2 regions of the Cupriavidus sp. JZ107 genome follow, and region 2 is predicted to be linked to the other one. Evidence: riboswitches for the same ligand, from Rfam matches in the RefSeq annotation. Region 2 holds a riboswitch; the other holds the start of a gene.
The links. A riboswitch is a leader RNA that binds a small molecule or an ion and turns the genes downstream of it on or off. The one in region 2 is predicted to bind glycine.
Positions count from the first base shown of each region.

Region 1: linked by a shared signal. The riboswitch ahead of M1D55_RS09435 (D-amino acid dehydrogenase) and the one ahead of gcvT (glycine cleavage system aminomethyltransferase GcvT) in region 2 are both predicted to bind glycine.

Region 1 covers NZ_CP096480.1:2,181,357-2,189,101, forward strand. The annotation lists gene M1D55_RS09415 (bifunctional diguanylate cyclase/phosphodiesterase) at 1-516, opposite strand, end outside; gene M1D55_RS09420 (diguanylate cyclase domain-containing protein) at 756-2,846, shown strand; gene fumC (class II fumarate hydratase) at 2,934-4,340, shown strand; gene M1D55_RS09430 (diguanylate cyclase domain-containing protein) at 4,502-5,488, shown strand; glycine riboswitch at 5,620-5,736, shown strand; gene M1D55_RS09435 (D-amino acid dehydrogenase) at 5,793-7,130, shown strand; gene M1D55_RS09440 (SDR family NAD(P)-dependent oxidoreductase) at 7,607-7,745, opposite strand, start outside.
Region 2 covers NZ_CP096481.1:85,633-93,377, reverse strand. The annotation lists gene M1D55_RS09935 (UvrD-helicase domain-containing protein) at 1-1,770, opposite strand, end outside; glycine riboswitch at 1,979-2,075, shown strand; glycine riboswitch at 2,097-2,244, shown strand; gene gcvT (glycine cleavage system aminomethyltransferase GcvT) at 2,343-3,470, shown strand; gene gcvH (glycine cleavage system protein GcvH) at 3,576-3,956, shown strand; gene gcvP (aminomethyl-transferring glycine dehydrogenase) at 4,031-6,949, shown strand; gene M1D55_RS09915 (DUF421 domain-containing protein) at 7,075-7,608, shown strand; gene M1D55_RS09910 (L-serine ammonia-lyase) at 7,687-7,745, shown strand, end outside.

The DNA.
Region 1 (7,745 bases), on a different replicon from region 2:
CGCCGCTTCCGCGGTGGCCCGGCGTGCCGGATCGGACAGGTGATCGAAGCCGAGCGCGCCCAGCGTGCGGCCGGCGAAGGGCTCGACATAGACGCCCGGCGCGTAGACCTCGCGCTCGCCCCGTGGGAACACGTCGAAGGCGGGCAGGCCCTCGGCGCGAACCGATTCGACCAGCGCGTCGAGCGCGGAGGCCTGCGTCAACCTGGCATAACCGACCGAATGGATGCCGGGGGGCAGATCGTCGACCTGGGTCGCCAGCATATAAGCCCGCCATTGGTCGCGCGTCGTGTCGGGGTCGGCCGCCAGCAGGCCGCTGGCGCCGCGCAGCAGGCGCTCGCCGGTGTCGAGCCGCTGGCGCACTGCCATCACGCTCGCCGACAGCATCGCATCGAGCCGCTGGGCGGCGGCACGTTCGCTCCACGCGGCGGTCTGCACGGCGGCCGCGGCGGTGACGCAAGCGCCGGCGGCCACGACCAGCAAAGCCAGGACGGCGGGAGGAAGCGAAGGCAGTTTCATCGCAATAGCATGGCGGGGCCGTGCGGCCTGGATAGGAGCGGCGCAGCTTGGCGCCAAGGTCGTGACCGGCACCGATGCCGCTGGCGTCCAGGCTCGGATCACGGCTTGGACTATACCGCGCCAAATGCACTTTGCGACAGCGGGACAGGCCGTGCGCCGCGACTCGCACCATGCCGCTCGATGTGATACGGTGACGCCTACGGAACCCGCCGACCCGGGGAATGCCCTTGCGGGCACGCATGAACCGTCCCCCCTTGCTCGACGACTCGCCCAACGCACCGCCGCACGTAGCGCTGAAACGACCGCCCGATACACCGAACGACGATCGCCGCGAGGACCCGGCCACGGCCACGACGCGTCGTCCCCGGTTCGCGCTGTCGTTGACGACGCGCATCGCGCTGGTCACCGCGGGTCTGTCGACCGTGCTCGGCGCCGCCCTCGTGGTGGGCTCGCTGAAATCGGCCCATGACGACCTGCGTGACGCACTGCAGGCGCAACAGGATTCCGTCGTCAAGCTGACGGCGGAGCAGCTCGATTCCGCGGTCAACGATCGCCTGATCCTGCTCGAGCACCTCGCCCCGCAATTCAAGTCGATGATGGACGCGCCGGCCGCGCAGCTGCAGGCCATGCTCAGCCGCACCATTCCGATTCCCGGTACCTTCAACAGCGCCGTCGTGGTCGATGCCAGGGGCATGCTGCTGGCCCGCGACGGCACCCTGGTGTCGGTCGCGGACCGCACCTACTTCCGCGAGGCCGCGCGCACCCTGGCGCCGGTGATCAGCCCGCCGATCCGCGCCCGCGCCGACGGTTCGGTCGGCGTGCTGCTGGCCGTGCCGATCGTCTCGGACGACAAGACCTTCCTGGGCCTGGTCGGCGGCTGGATCGACCTGGCGCGCTCGAACTTCCTGGTGGAAGTGCCGCACAGCCCGATCGCCAGCACCGGCTTCTATTGCCTGGTATCGGCCGGCGCGCAGCCGGTCTACGTGCAACACCGGCTGCAGCAGCAGGTCGGGCGGCCGGCGCGCGCGCAGGGAGAGACCTGCGGCGTGCAGGCACAGCCGGCGACCCTGGAGTTCCTGACACCGCGCGAGCCGGTCATCGCACGCTATCTGATGGCGACCACCGGTTGGGAACTGGTCGCCGTGCTGCCGGCCAAGGAGGCCTTCCAGCCGCTGCACGCGATGCAGCAGCGCTTCCTGTTGTGGTCGGCGGTCGCGGTGGGATTGGCGGCGGTGCTGAACTGGTTCGCGGTGCACTGGATGTTCGCGCCGCTGGCGCAGCTGCGGCGCGTGGTGCGCGACAGCGCGCGCGACCTGTCGGCCTACGAGCGGCTGTCGACCCATCGCCATGACGAGATCGGCGTGCTGGCGCGCGCGTTCGCCCGGCTGATGCGCGACGTGCGCGAGCGCCGCGAACAGCTGCACCGCAGCGAAACGCGTCTGCGCGCGGTCACCGACACGCTGCCGTCGCTGCTGGCGTTCATCGACACCGACGAGCGCTACGTCTTCAACAACCTCGCCTACGAGCGCACCTTCGGCATTCCGCTCGACCAGCTGCGCGGCATGACGCTGCGCGAACTGCTGGGCGAGGCGCGCTACGCCCGCATCCAGCCGTATCTGCAGCAGGCGCTGGCCGGCGCCGCGGTCACCTTCGAGACCGAGTTCCACGATCCCGACTACCACTGCACCGAAACCAATTTCCGGCCCGAGTGGAGCGCCGATGGCAGCCGCGTCGAGGGCGTGCATGTCCATGTGCAGGACATCACCGCGCGCAAGCTCGAGACGCTGCGGCTCGCGCAGATCTCGCGCCTGGACCACCTGACGCAGCTGCTGAACCGCAGCGCGTTCGAGACGCGGCTGGCCGAGGCGATGGCGCGCAGCCGCTCGCAGGACCGGCTGATGGCGCTGCTGTATCTGGACATGGACCGCTTCAAGGCGGTCAACGACCACTATGGCCACGCGGCCGGCGACCAGTTGCTGCAGAGCTTTGCCAAGCGCGTGCAGCGCTGCGTGCGCGAGCGCGATGCGGTGGCGCGGCTGGGCGGCGACGAGTTCGCCATCGTGATGGAGGACATCGACCGGCCCGATGTCGCGGTGCGCGTCGCCGGCGCGATCCTGCATGCGGTGGGCCGCCGCTTCTTCATCGAGGGCGCCTTCGTCGACGTCAATGTCAGCATCGGCATCGCGCTGTACCAGGGCGCGCCGATGACATGGCAGCAGCTGGCCAAGGAGGCCGATGCGCTGCTGTACCGCGCCAAGGACGCCGGACGCGGCCGCTTCGAGATCGGCCCGCCCGAGCTGGCGAACCGATCGCGGGAGGCGCGCCCGTAGGCCGGCTTGCGCGCCGGCGCGGCGTCGGCAGTCCCGGCGGCGTATCCTAGAAGGCCGATCCGCATCGTTCGTTCACAGGAGCCAGTCATGTCAGACCAGCAGCCCCCAGCGACCCGCATCGAACAGGACAGCCTGGGCCAGGTACCCGTCCCCGCCGACCACCTGTGGGGCGCGCAGACCGAGCGCTCACGCCAGAACTTCCGCATCGGCAACGAGAAGATGCCGCCCGCGCTGATCGAGGCGTTTGCGATCCTGAAGCTGTGCGCGGCGCGTGCGAACCGCGAGCTGAACGTGCTCGACGCGGGGCTGGCGCAGGCGATCGAACAGGCCGCCGAGGAGATCATCGCCGGCCAGTGGCCCGACGAGTTTCCGCTGTCGGTCTGGCAGACCGGCTCGGGCACGCAGACCAACATGAACCTGAACGAGGTGATCGCCAATCGTGCGATCCAGCTGCTCGGCGGCGAGGTCGGCAGCAAGCGTCCGGTTCATCCCAACGACCACGTCAACGCGAGCCAGTCGTCCAACGACAGCTTCCCGACCGCGATGCATATCGCCGCCGCGCGCGCGGTGCAGCGCCAGCTGCTGCCGGCGCTGGAGACGTTGCAGAAGACGCTGGGCAGCAAGGTCGAGGCCTTCGCCGACATCGTCAAGGTCGGCCGCACCCATCTGCAGGATGCGGTGCCGCTGACGCTGGGCCAGGAGTTCTCCGGTTACCAGGCGCAGGTCGCCGATGCGCAGGCGCGGCTGCACCAGGCCGTGCTGCGCGCGATGCCGGTGCCCCAGGGCGGCACCGCGGTCGGCACCGGCCTGAATGCGCCCGCCGGCTTTGCCGCCGCCTTCGCGCGCGCGCTGGCCGACTACACGGGCCTGCCGTTCGAACCGGCGGCCAACCGCTACGCGCTGCAGGCCGCGCACGACGCGCTCGCCGATCTGTCCGGCGCGCTGAACACCACGGCCTCCTCCTTCCTGAAGATCGCGCGCGATTTCATGCTGCTCGGTTCCGGCCCGCGCGCGGGCTTTGCCGAACTGCAGCTGCCGGCCAACGAGCCGGGCTCGTCGATCATGCCGGGCAAGGTCAACCCGACCCAGGCCGAGGCGCTGGCGATGGTCTGCTGCCGCGTGATCGGCAACCACACCACGATCACGCTGGCCAACGGCCTCGGCACGCTGGAGCTGAACGCCTACAAGCCGGTCATCGTTTACAGCCTGCTGCAGTCGGTTACACTGCTGGCCGACGCGGCGGCCAGCTTCGCCGAACACATGGTGGCCGGCGTCGAAGCCGACCGGGCGCGCATCGCCGAGCTGCTCGAGCGATCGCTGATGCCGGTCACCGCGCTGAACCCGCATATCGGCTACGACAAGGCCGCCGAGATCGCCAAGCTGGCCGTGGCCCGCAACCTGTCGCTGCGCGAGGCGGCAATCGCCTCGGGCCATGTCACCGCCGAGCAGTTCGAACAATGGATCGATCTGAAGGGGATGACGCGCGAGGTGTAGCGTCAGCGCACCGGTGCTGGCGGCCACGTCCACGACGGCGCATGCGGCCGCCCACACATTGAACGACCCATCGACCGGCCCCGCGGCACCGCGGCGGCCGGCGACAAACCCGCTCCAGACGGGCCGACGACGATCGGGGTAACAACGATCGCATTGACGAGATGATTCCTGCTCCCATTCCCGCCGATGACCCGCGGCGCCTCGACGCGCTGTATTCGCTGAACCTCCTCGACACCGCCGCCGAAGAGCGCTTCGACCGGCTGACACGCCTGGCCACGCGGCTGTTCGACGTGCCGATCGCGCTGGTCAGCCTGGTCGACGCCAGGCGGCAATGGTTCAAGTCCTCATTCGGCCTGGCCGTACGCGAAACGCCGCGCGAGCAATCATTCTGCGGCCACGCGATCCTGCGCGACGATCTGCTGATCGTGCCCGATGCGCTGCAGGACCAGCGCTTTCACGACAACCCGCTGGTCACGGGCGCGCCCGGCGTGCGCTTCTATGCCGGCTGCCCGCTCGCGGTACGCGGCGGCGCCAAGGTCGGCACGCTGTGCCTGATCGACACCGCGCCGCGCGAGTTCGACAAGGACGACCAGGCGCTGCTGCACGATCTGGGGCGCCTGGCCGAGCAGGAGCTGGAGTCGGCGCAACTGGCGTCGATGGATGACCTGACGATGCTGTCGAACCGGCGCGGCTTCTCGGCGCTGGCGCAGCATGCGCTGGCGGTCTGCCAGCGCCAGCGGATGCCGGCCACGCTGCTGTTCTTCGACATGGATGGCTTCAAGGCCATCAACGACCGCTTCGGCCACGCGGAGGGCGATCTGGCGCTGGCCGCCTTCGCAGATCAATTGCGCCAGGCGTTCCGGCAGTCCGACCTGATCGGACGGCTCGGCGGCGACGAGTTCGTCGTGCTGCTGGTCGACGCCTGTGCCGACCAGTGCGACGCGATGCTGGCCCGGCTGCGGCAAGGCGTGGAGGCACACAACGCGCAGAGCCAGCGCGGCTATCGGCTCGACTTCAGCGCCGGCGCGGTCGCGTTCGATCCCGCCCGCCATGCGGGCATCGCCGATCTGCTGGCGCAGGCCGATCAGGCGATGTACGCCAACAAGCAGGCCCGCAAGGCGGGGACGCCGCCCGCCGGGCGTCAGTAACTCGCGTTGCGGCCGCCGCCGCGCCGTGTTACTGTCCGCCCATCCAGGAGAAAGCGAGCCTGCCGCGACAGCGCGGCGGCAGCGCTGCCGAAGGCGTACCCCCGAAACGCTCAGGTACCGAAGACTGGAGACGACAACGAACTGGAGAGCGCCGCCATCATGATTTGACGATGACGGCCGCCGAAGGGGCAAGCCGGGTCCGGGGCGGACGCGGTGAATCTCTCAGGCAAAAGGACAGTGGGGGCAGCCGGGTTGGCATCGACGATGCCGGCCGGCTGCCCCTTTTTGCATCCTGGAGCCTGAAATGAAAGTCATCGTGATGGGGGCCGGCGTGATCGGCGTGGCCTCGGCGTGGTATCTGTCCAAGGCCGGCCACGAGGTCGTGGTGCTCGAGCGCAATGCCGGCGCGGCACGCGAAACCAGCTTCGGCAATGGCGGCCAGATCTCGGTCAGCCATGCCGAGCCCTGGGCCAACCCGTCGGCGCCGCTGAAGCTGCTCAGCTGGCTGGGACGCGAGGACGCGCCGCTGCTGTTCCGCCTGCGCGCCGACCCGGCGCAATGGTCGTGGGGCCTGAAATTCCTGCGCGAATGTCCGGCCCGGCGTTCCACCCGCAACATGATCCAGCTGCTCAATCTCGGCACCTACAGCCGCGCCAGCCTGCAGGCGCTGCGCGCCGAGACCGGCATCGAGTACGACCACCTGGCCCGGGGCATCCTGCACTTCTATACCAGCCAGAAGGAATTCGACGCGGCAATCGAGCCGGCGCGCATCATGCGCGAGCTCGGCTGCGAGCGCCGCGTGATCGGTCCCGACGAAGTGGTGAAGCTGGAACCCGCGTTGGCGTCGATCGCGCCGCGGCTGGCGGGCGCCACCTACACCAGCGAGGACGAGTCCGGCGACGTGCATCGCTTCACCACCGGACTGGCCGCGCTGTGCGAGGCGCGCGGCGTGCGCTTCCGCTATGGCGTGCGCGTGCAGCGGCTGCTGGCCGAAGGCGGCCGCATGCGTGGGGTCGAGATCGCCGACGAGACCGGCGCGTACACGGTCGAGCAGGCCGACGCCTACGTGCTCGCGCTCGGCAGCTTCAGCCCGATGCTGGCGCGTCCGCTGGGCGTCAAGCTCGACATCTATCCGGCCAAGGGTTATTCGGCCACGCTGCCGGTGCTCGACCCCGAGCGCGCGCCGAGCGTCAGCCTGACCGACGACGAGTACAAGCTGGTGTTCTCGCGGCTGGGCGACCGGCTGCGCATCGCCGGCACCGCCGAGCTCAACGGCTATTCGATGGAGCTGAACCCGGTGCGCTGCGAGGCCATCGTGCGGCGCACGCTGGAGATCTTCCCCGGTGTCAGCCGGCCCGAACTGGCGCGCTACTGGACCGGCCTGCGTCCCGCGACGCCGGGCAACGTGCCGTATATCGGCGCAAGCGCGGTGCAGGGGCTGTACCTGAACACCGGCCATGGCACGCTGGGCTGGACGCACGGCTGCGGCTCGGGACGCGCGATCGCCGAACTGATCAGCGGCCGCGTGCCGGAGGTCGACTTTGGCTTCTGCGGTCCACTGCCGCCGGCGCGGCGGCTCGCGCGGCCAGTCGCGCCGGTGGCTGCCACGCGCGCCGCCGCAACGGAGGCGGCCGAAGTTTGAGGCGCGTCTGATTCAGGTCTGAAACAACGACACCGGCGCGGCATGGCCTCGACATGCGCGCCGGTGTTTTCGTTTCATCGCTGCCGCGCATGCATGGGCGCCGAAGCGTACCCGTTTCTGCGCACTGCGCTCGGCAAGCGTACCCGTTTCTGCGGGCCGCGGTGGCGGCGGCATTGGCCGCCGCATCGACAGCCTCATGGCCAGCCCTACTGCCAGCCTCATTGCCGGCACACAGTGCACCTTGCGGGCCAAAGCCAGGCCCGGGCACGGCATGAATCGGGCGGGCCATCCGCACCGCCACGTGCGAATGCGGGGCCGCACCGTACCCGTTTCTGCGTCGTGCGAACTCCGTCCGATGCCGCGTGGCGTGCCGTGCGTACCCGTTTCTGCGTACACAACATCAGTCGAATCAAGGCTCTCCGATGTCTCGACGTCTCGCCATCGCCGCGCGGATGCCGCCCGCTCGCGCCCCGGCATCAAGCGATGGTATCGACCACACCGCCGTCGACGCGCAACGCGGCGCCGGTCGTCGCCGATGCCTGCGGCGAACAGACATAGACCACCATGTTGGCGACTTCCTCCACCGTGGCCGCGCGCTGAAGGATCGAGCTGGGC
Region 2 (7,745 bases):
GTGCGGATATTCGAGGCCCTTGGACGCATGCAGCGTCGACAGCCGCACCGCATCCGGATCCTCCTCGCGGCCCTCGAGCATGCTCATCAGCGCGACCGTCTGCGTCAACTCCAGCAGGTTCTTGCCTTCGTCGCCGAAGCCGTCGGCGGTGTCGAAGCCGGTCGCCTCGCCGTCCGCGGCCTCCGGCTTGGTGCCCTTGCGCTTGAGCCAGTCGAGGAATTCCAGCGTATTGGTCCATTTGGCCTGGGCCTGGCGCTCGTCGAAGGTGTCGTACAGATAGGCTTCGTAGTGGATGCCTTCCATCAGATCGTCGAGCACCTCGGTGGCCGGATCGCGCGCGGCACGGTCGGCCAGCCGCACCATCGCCTCGCAGAAGGTGCGCAGCGGCTCCAGCTGGCGCGGCTGCAGCTTGCCTTCGATGCCGCCCATCATCGCCGCCTCGAACAGCGACACCTTGGCCTGCCCGGCGAAGGTGCCCAGCACCTCCAGCGTGGTATTGCCGACCCCGCGCCGCGGCGTGGTGACCGCGCGGATAAAGGCCGGATCGTCGTCGGGATTGGCGATCAGCCGCAGATAGGCACAGATGTCCTTGATCTCGGCCTTGTCGAAGAAGCTCTGCCCGCCGGACAGCACATACGGGATGCGCTCGCGGCGCAGGATCTGCTCGAACAGCCGCGCCTGGTGGTTGCCGCGATAGAGGATCGCGTAGTCGCGGAACTGCGCGCGCCGCTCGAACTTGTGCGCCGACAGCTTGAACACCACCGACTCGGCCTCGTGCTCCTCGTCGTTCATCGGCGTCACGGTGATCGGGTCCCCCATGCCGTGCTCGCTCCACAGCGTCTTGTCGAACAGCTTGGGGTTGTTGGCGATCACCGCATTGGCGGCCTGCAGGATGCGCACCGTGGAGCGATAGTTCTGCTCGAGCTTGATGACCTTCAGGTTCGGGAAATCGGTCTGCAGCAGGCGCAGATTGTCCAGCGTGGCGCCGCGCCAGCCGTAGATCGCCTGGTCGTCGTCGCCGACCGCGGTGAAGGCGGGCGCGCGCAGATGCGAGCCGCCGGCCAGCAGCTTCAGCAGCTGGTACTGGCAGGCGTTGGTGTCCTGGTATTCGTCGACCAGGAAGTAGCGCAGCCGGTTCTGCCACTTGAGCCGCACGGTTTCGTCGCGTGCGAACAACTCGGCCGGCAGCCGGATCAGGTCGTCGAAGTCGACCGCCTGGTACGCCGCCAGCGTGGCGACGTAGTTGCGGTAGATCAGCGCGGCCTGGTGCTGGTCGGCGTCGGCGGCCTCGGCGATCGCGGTCTCGGGATCGACCATGCCGTTCTTCCACAGCGAGATCGTGCTCTGCACGCTGCGGATCAGCTTCTTGTCGGTGGTCGCCAGCTGCTCCTGGATCAGGCCGAAGCAATCGTCGGCGTCCATGATCGAGAACTGCGGCTTCAGGCCCAGGTGCTCGGCCTCGGCACGCAGGATCTGCACGCCCAGCGAGTGGAAAGTACAGACGGTCAGCTGGCGCAGCGGGATGCGCTTGCCGTCCCGGGTCTTGCCCTCCATCAGCTTGGCGATCCGCTCCTGCATTTCCTTGGCGGCCTTGTTGGTGAAGGTCACCGCGGCGATGTGGCGGGGCTCGAACCCCTTGTCCTCGATCAGATGCGCAATCTTCTGCGTGATCACCCGGGTCTTGCCCGAACCCGCGCCGGCGAGCACCAGGCAGGGGCCGTCCAGATAGCGGACGGCTTCGGATTGGGCGGCGTTCAGTCCGTGGGTCATCGGTCGGGGGCGGAGTTCGGGTACGGCAGGAGGTCGGACCGCACCGCGAGGGAGGCGGGCCGCAGGCGCGACGCGTTCGGGCACGGGTCGCGGATGGATCAAAGCGGGCGATGTTAACACGGGGGCGGGTCCGGCCGAGCCACCAGAACCGTGGCCTGCAACGCGCCGCTCTCGCGTTGACAGCCGGCAGGCCTGCGGTTAGAGTCGCGCCATCCGTCCGGGAGAGCGCGCGACAGACCATTCACTCGCGCCGCCGAAGGGGAATCACCCGAAAACTCTCAGGCACCATGGACCGGGCGGATCGGCATGCAGCATGCACACGATGTATGCCGAACTCTGGAGAGCGACACCCGCCATTCATCAATTGAATGATGAGCGTGTCCACCGAAGGGGCGCACGGCGGGGCCGGCGGGTTCGAAGCGAACCGCAGGACCAGTCCGTAATCTCTCAGGTATCGAGGACAGAGGGGGTCATCCGTCGCGACGGTTCCAACGAGCCGTGCGACGGATGACCCTTTTTTGTTTGGCGCGCCGCGCGCGCCGGACCGAACGATGCCACGCTCCGAGGAATCCATGACGCTCCAGGCCACCCCGCTCAACGCCATCCACCGCGCCCTCGGCGCCCGCATGGTCGATTTCGGCGGATGGGACATGCCGGTCAACTACGGCTCGCAGATCGAGGAACACCATGCGGTGCGCAGCGATGCGGGCATGTTCGACGTTTCGCACATGTGCGTCGTCGACCTCGCCGGACCCAATACCCGCGCCTTCCTGCGCGGACTGCTCGCCAACAACGTCGACAAGCTGCAAACCCCGGGCAAGGCGCTGTATTCCTGCATGCTCGACCCGAATGGCGGTGTGATCGACGACCTGATCGTCTATTTCTTCGCCGAGGACCGCTTCCGCCTGGTGGTCAACGCCAGCACCGCGACCGGCGATATCGACTGGATCCGCCAGCGCAATGCCGACACCGGCGCCGGCGTGACCATTTCTCCCCGTCGCACCGACAACGCCTCCGATAACGCCGCGCCGCTGGCCATCGTCGCCGTGCAGGGCCCGAACGCGCGCGCCAAGGTGTGGGCGGCCTTCCCGTCGACCCAGCCCAGCGAGGCGCTCAAGCCGTTCAATGCGATGGTCGTCGAGGATGCCGCGATCGGCGAAATCATGGTGGCGCGCACCGGCTACACCGGCGAGGACGGCTTCGAGCTGGTCGTTCCGGCCGACAACGTCGCCGCGGTCTGGGAAAAGCTGCATGCCGCCGGCGTGCGTCCGGCCGGGCTCGGCGCGCGCGACACGCTGCGGCTCGAAGCCGGCATGAACCTGTACGGCCAGGACATGGACATCCACACCTCGCCGCTCGACGCCGGCCTGGCCTGGACCGTCGACCTGCAAAGCGAGCGCGATTTCGTCGGCAAGGCCGCGCTGGTGGCCAACGGCCAGCGCCAGCAGTTTGCCGGCCTGATCCTGCGCGACAAGGGCGGCGTGCTGCGCGCGCACCAGACCGTGCTGACCGCCGCCGGCGAGGGCGAGATCACCTCTGGCACCTTCAGCCCGACCCTGTCCCAATCGATCGCCTTCGCGCGCCTGCCCAAGGATGTGGCGCTCGGCAGCGAAGTCCAGGTGCTGATCCGCGACCGCAAACTGACTGCGACTGTGGTTAAACTGCCGTTTGTGCGCAATGGCAAGGCACTTGTGAGCTGACGGCTCACTGCGGACATCGTCCACCCGGTCACGCTGCGCCCCGCGGCCCCTTTCACCGATGGCACGCGGCGGCGCGACACAAGAATCTGAAATTGGAGAATCTCGATGAATTTCCCCGCTGACCTGAAGTACACCGAGTCGCACGAATGGGTGCGCGTCGAAACCGACGGCACGCTGACGATCGGCATCACCGATCACGCGCAGGATGCGCTCGGCGACATCGTCTTCCTGGAACTGCCCGAGGTCGGCAAGACGGTCGGCGCCGGCGACGCGCTGGCGGTCGTCGAATCGGTCAAGGCCGCGTCGGACATCTACGCGCCGGTGGCCGGTGAAGTGGTCGCCGTCAACGACGCCGTCAAGGACGCGCCCGAGAGCGTCAACGCCAACGCCTTCGATGCCTGGCTGTTCAAGATCAAGCCGGCCAACGGCGACGACGTCAACGGCCTGATGACGGCCGACGCCTACAAGGCCAGCGTCGGCGCCTGAGCCCGGCGCCCCGCCCGCGGCGCCGATGCATGGCTGACCACCATGCCCCGGCCCGCCTCTCCGAGTCACTTGCCATGAACGCTCCCCTGCCCATGAACGCCGCTCAATCCGCTCGCCCTTCGCTGGCCGAACTCGAAGCTCGCGACGCCTTCTCCCACCGCCATATCGGTCCCGACGCCGCCGAACAGCAGCACATGCTGAAGGTGCTGGGCTACGACAGCCGCGCCGCGCTGATGGACGCCATCATCCCGGCCGCGATCCGCCGCCGCGACGGCATGCCGCTGGGCGAATTCACCGAGCCGCTGAGCGAGGAAGCCGCGCTGGCCAAGCTGCGCGGCATCGCCGGCAAGAACAAGGTGTTCAAGAGCTTCATCGGCCAGGGCTACTACAACACGCTGACCCCGGGCGTGATCCTGCGCAACATCTTCGAAAACCCGGCCTGGTACACCGCCTACACGCCGTACCAGCCGGAGATCTCGCAGGGCCGCCTGGAGGCGATGCTGAACTTCCAGCAGATGGTCACCGACCTGACGGGCCTCGATATCGCCAATGCGTCGATGCTCGACGAAGGCACGGCCGCGGCCGAGGCGATGACGCTGCTGCAGCGCGTGAACAAGCACGCATCGAATACCTTCTACGTGGCCGACGACGTGTTGCCGCAGACGATCGAAGTGGTGCGCACGCGCGCGCTGCCGCTCGGCATCGAGGTCAAGGTCGGTCCCGCCGCCGACGCGGCGCAGGCGCACGCGTTCGGCGTGCTGCTGCAATTCCCGGGCGTCAACGGCGACGTGGCGGACTACCGCGCGATCGCCGATGCGGTCCACGCGGCCGGCGGCCTGGTGGTCGCCGCGGCCGACCTGCTGGCGCTGACGCTGCTCACCGCGCCGGGCGAATGGGGTGCGGACGTGGCGGTCGGCAATTCGCAGCGCTTCGGTGTGCCGCTGGGCTTCGGCGGCCCGCACGCCGGCTATATGGCCGTCAAGGACGCCTACAAGCGTTCGATGCCGGGCCGCCTGGTCGGCGTCACCGTCGACGCGCAGGGCAACAAGGCCTACCGGCTGGCGCTGCAGACGCGTGAGCAGCATATCCGCCGCGAGAAGGCGACCTCGAACATCTGTACCGCGCAGGTGCTGCTGGCGGTCATGGCGTCGATGTACGCGGTCTACCACGGGCCGCAGGGCCTGAAGCGGATCGCGCAGCGCGTGCACCGGCTGACCGCGACGCTGGCCGGCGGCCTGCAGGCGCTGGGCTACGCCCGCACCAACCAGACCTTCTTCGACACGCTGACGATCGAGACTGGTGCCGCCACCGAGGCGATCCACGCCGCGGCCGCCGCGCGCCAGATCAATCTGCGCCGCGCCGGCGCCACGCAGGTCGGCATCTCGCTGGACGAGACCACCAGCCGCGACGATGTGGTCGCGCTGTGGGAGATCTTCGCGCAGGGCAAGCCGGTGCCGGCCTTCGACGCACTGGAAGCCGCGGCCGATGATGGCTATCCGGCGGCGCTGTCGCGCCAGAGCGCCTACCTCACGCACCCGGTCTTCAACACCCACCATGCCGAGCACGAGATGCTGCGCTACCTGCGCATGCTGGCCGACAAGGATCTGGCGCTCGACCGCACGATGATCCCGCTGGGCTCCTGCACGATGAAGCTCAACGCGACCAGCGAGATGATCCCGGTCACCTGGCCCGAGTTCTCGAGCATCCATCCGTTCGCGCCGGACGACCAGACCGTCGGCTACCGCGAGATGATCGCCCAGCTCGAGGCGATGCTGTGCGCGGCCACCGGCTACGCCGCCGTCAGCCTGCAGCCCAACGCCGGCTCGCAAGGCGAATACGCCGGCCTGCAGATCATCCACGCCTACCATGCGAGCCGCGGCGAGAGCCATCGCAACATCTGCCTGATCCCGTCGTCGGCGCACGGCACCAACCCGGCGTCCGCGCAGATGGCCGGCATGCAGGTGGTGGTCGTGGCCTGCGACGAGGACGGCAACGTCGACCTGGCCGATCTGGAGAAGAAGGCCGCGCAGCATGGCAAGAACCTGGCGGCGATCATGATCACCTACCCGTCCACGCACGGCGTGTTCGAGGAAGGCGTGCAGCGCATCTGCGAGATCGTCCACAGCCACGGCGGCCAGGTCTATGTCGACGGCGCCAACATGAACGCGATGGTCGGCACCGCCGCGCCGGGGCAGTTCGGCGGCGACGTGTCGCACCTGAACCTGCACAAGACCTTCTGCATCCCGCACGGCGGCGGCGGCCCGGGCGTCGGTCCGGTTGCGGTCGGCGCGCACCTGGCCCCGTTCCTGCCGAACCACACCAGCACCGGCTATCGCCGCGCCGATGACGGCATCGGCGCCATCTCTGCCGCGCCCTACGGCTCGGCCAGCATCCTGCCGATCTCGTGGATGTATATCGCGATGATGGGCGCGCGCGGACTGACCGCCGCCACCGAGAACGCGATCCTGGCGGCCAACTACGTCGCCAAGCGGCTGTCGGACTACTACCCGGTGCTGTACACCGGCGGCAACGGCCATATCGCGCACGAGTGCATTCTCGACCTGCGTCCGATCCAGAAAGCGACCGGCATCAGCAACGAGGATGTCGCCAAGCGGCTGATGGACTATGGCTTCCATGCGCCGACGATGAGCTTCCCGGTGCCCGGCACGCTGATGATCGAGCCGACCGAGAGCGAGGCGCTGCACGAGCTGGACCGCTTCATCGACGCGATGATCGCGATCCGCAAGGAAATCGCGCGCGTCGAGGACGGCAGCTTCGACCGCGAGGACAACCCGCTGAAGAACGCGCCTCACACCGCGGCGGTCATCACCGCCAACGAGTGGAATCACAAGTACACGCGTGAGGAAGCCGCCTATCCGGTCGCCTCGCTGCGGACGCAGAAGTACTGGCCGCCGGTCGGCCGGGCCGACAACGTCTACGGCGATCGCAACCTGTTCTGCTCCTGCGTGCCGATGAGCGCCTACGAGGAGTAAGCGGGCACGCTTCCTGCAGCAGCAGGCACGGCGACGCCATCGCCGCCCGGACGCAGTCCGGCGTCCAGGAGGATTCCGGCCCCCGGCGCTTGCGCCGGGGCCGTCATCGTCAAGGAGGACTGTCGATGTGGGAACTGAACGCGCCGTGGTGGGAATTCGTTGTCCGGGGTCTGATCATCTATTTCGCCCTGCTGGTGCTGATGCGGCTGGGCGGCAAGCGCCAGATCGGCCAGATGACACCGTTCGATCTGGTACTGCTGCTGATCCTGTCCGAAGGCGTGCAGAACGCCATGGTCGGCGACGACAAATCGGTATCGGGCGGGCTGATCCTGGCGGTCACGCTGATCGGCGGCAACCTGCTGGTCAGCTGGCTCAGCTGGCGCAGCCGCGGCATCGAATATGCGGTCGAGGGCAAGCCGCAATTGCTGATCCGGGACGGCAAGGTGTTCCAGGACGTCATGAAAGGGGCGCGCATCACCAGCGACGACCTGATGAAGGTTTTGCGACGCGAAAACTGCAATAGCCTCGACGACGTGCATGTGGCCATCCTCGAGAACGACGGTGCCATCAGCGTACTGAAGCACAAGGACCGGCCGGAAAAGCCGCCCGGCCCCGGCGTGTCGCTGTGGCAGCGGCCGGAGGACGACAAGCCGGTGTAGTGCCCGGGGGCAAGGCCGGCGGGACCGCCGCCGGTCCGTCGGTTGGCCGGTCCCAACCGGTGGTGAAAGGAGATTCAATTGGCTGTCAGCGTTTTCGACCTGTTCAAGGTCGGCATCGGGCCATCGAGCTCGCATAC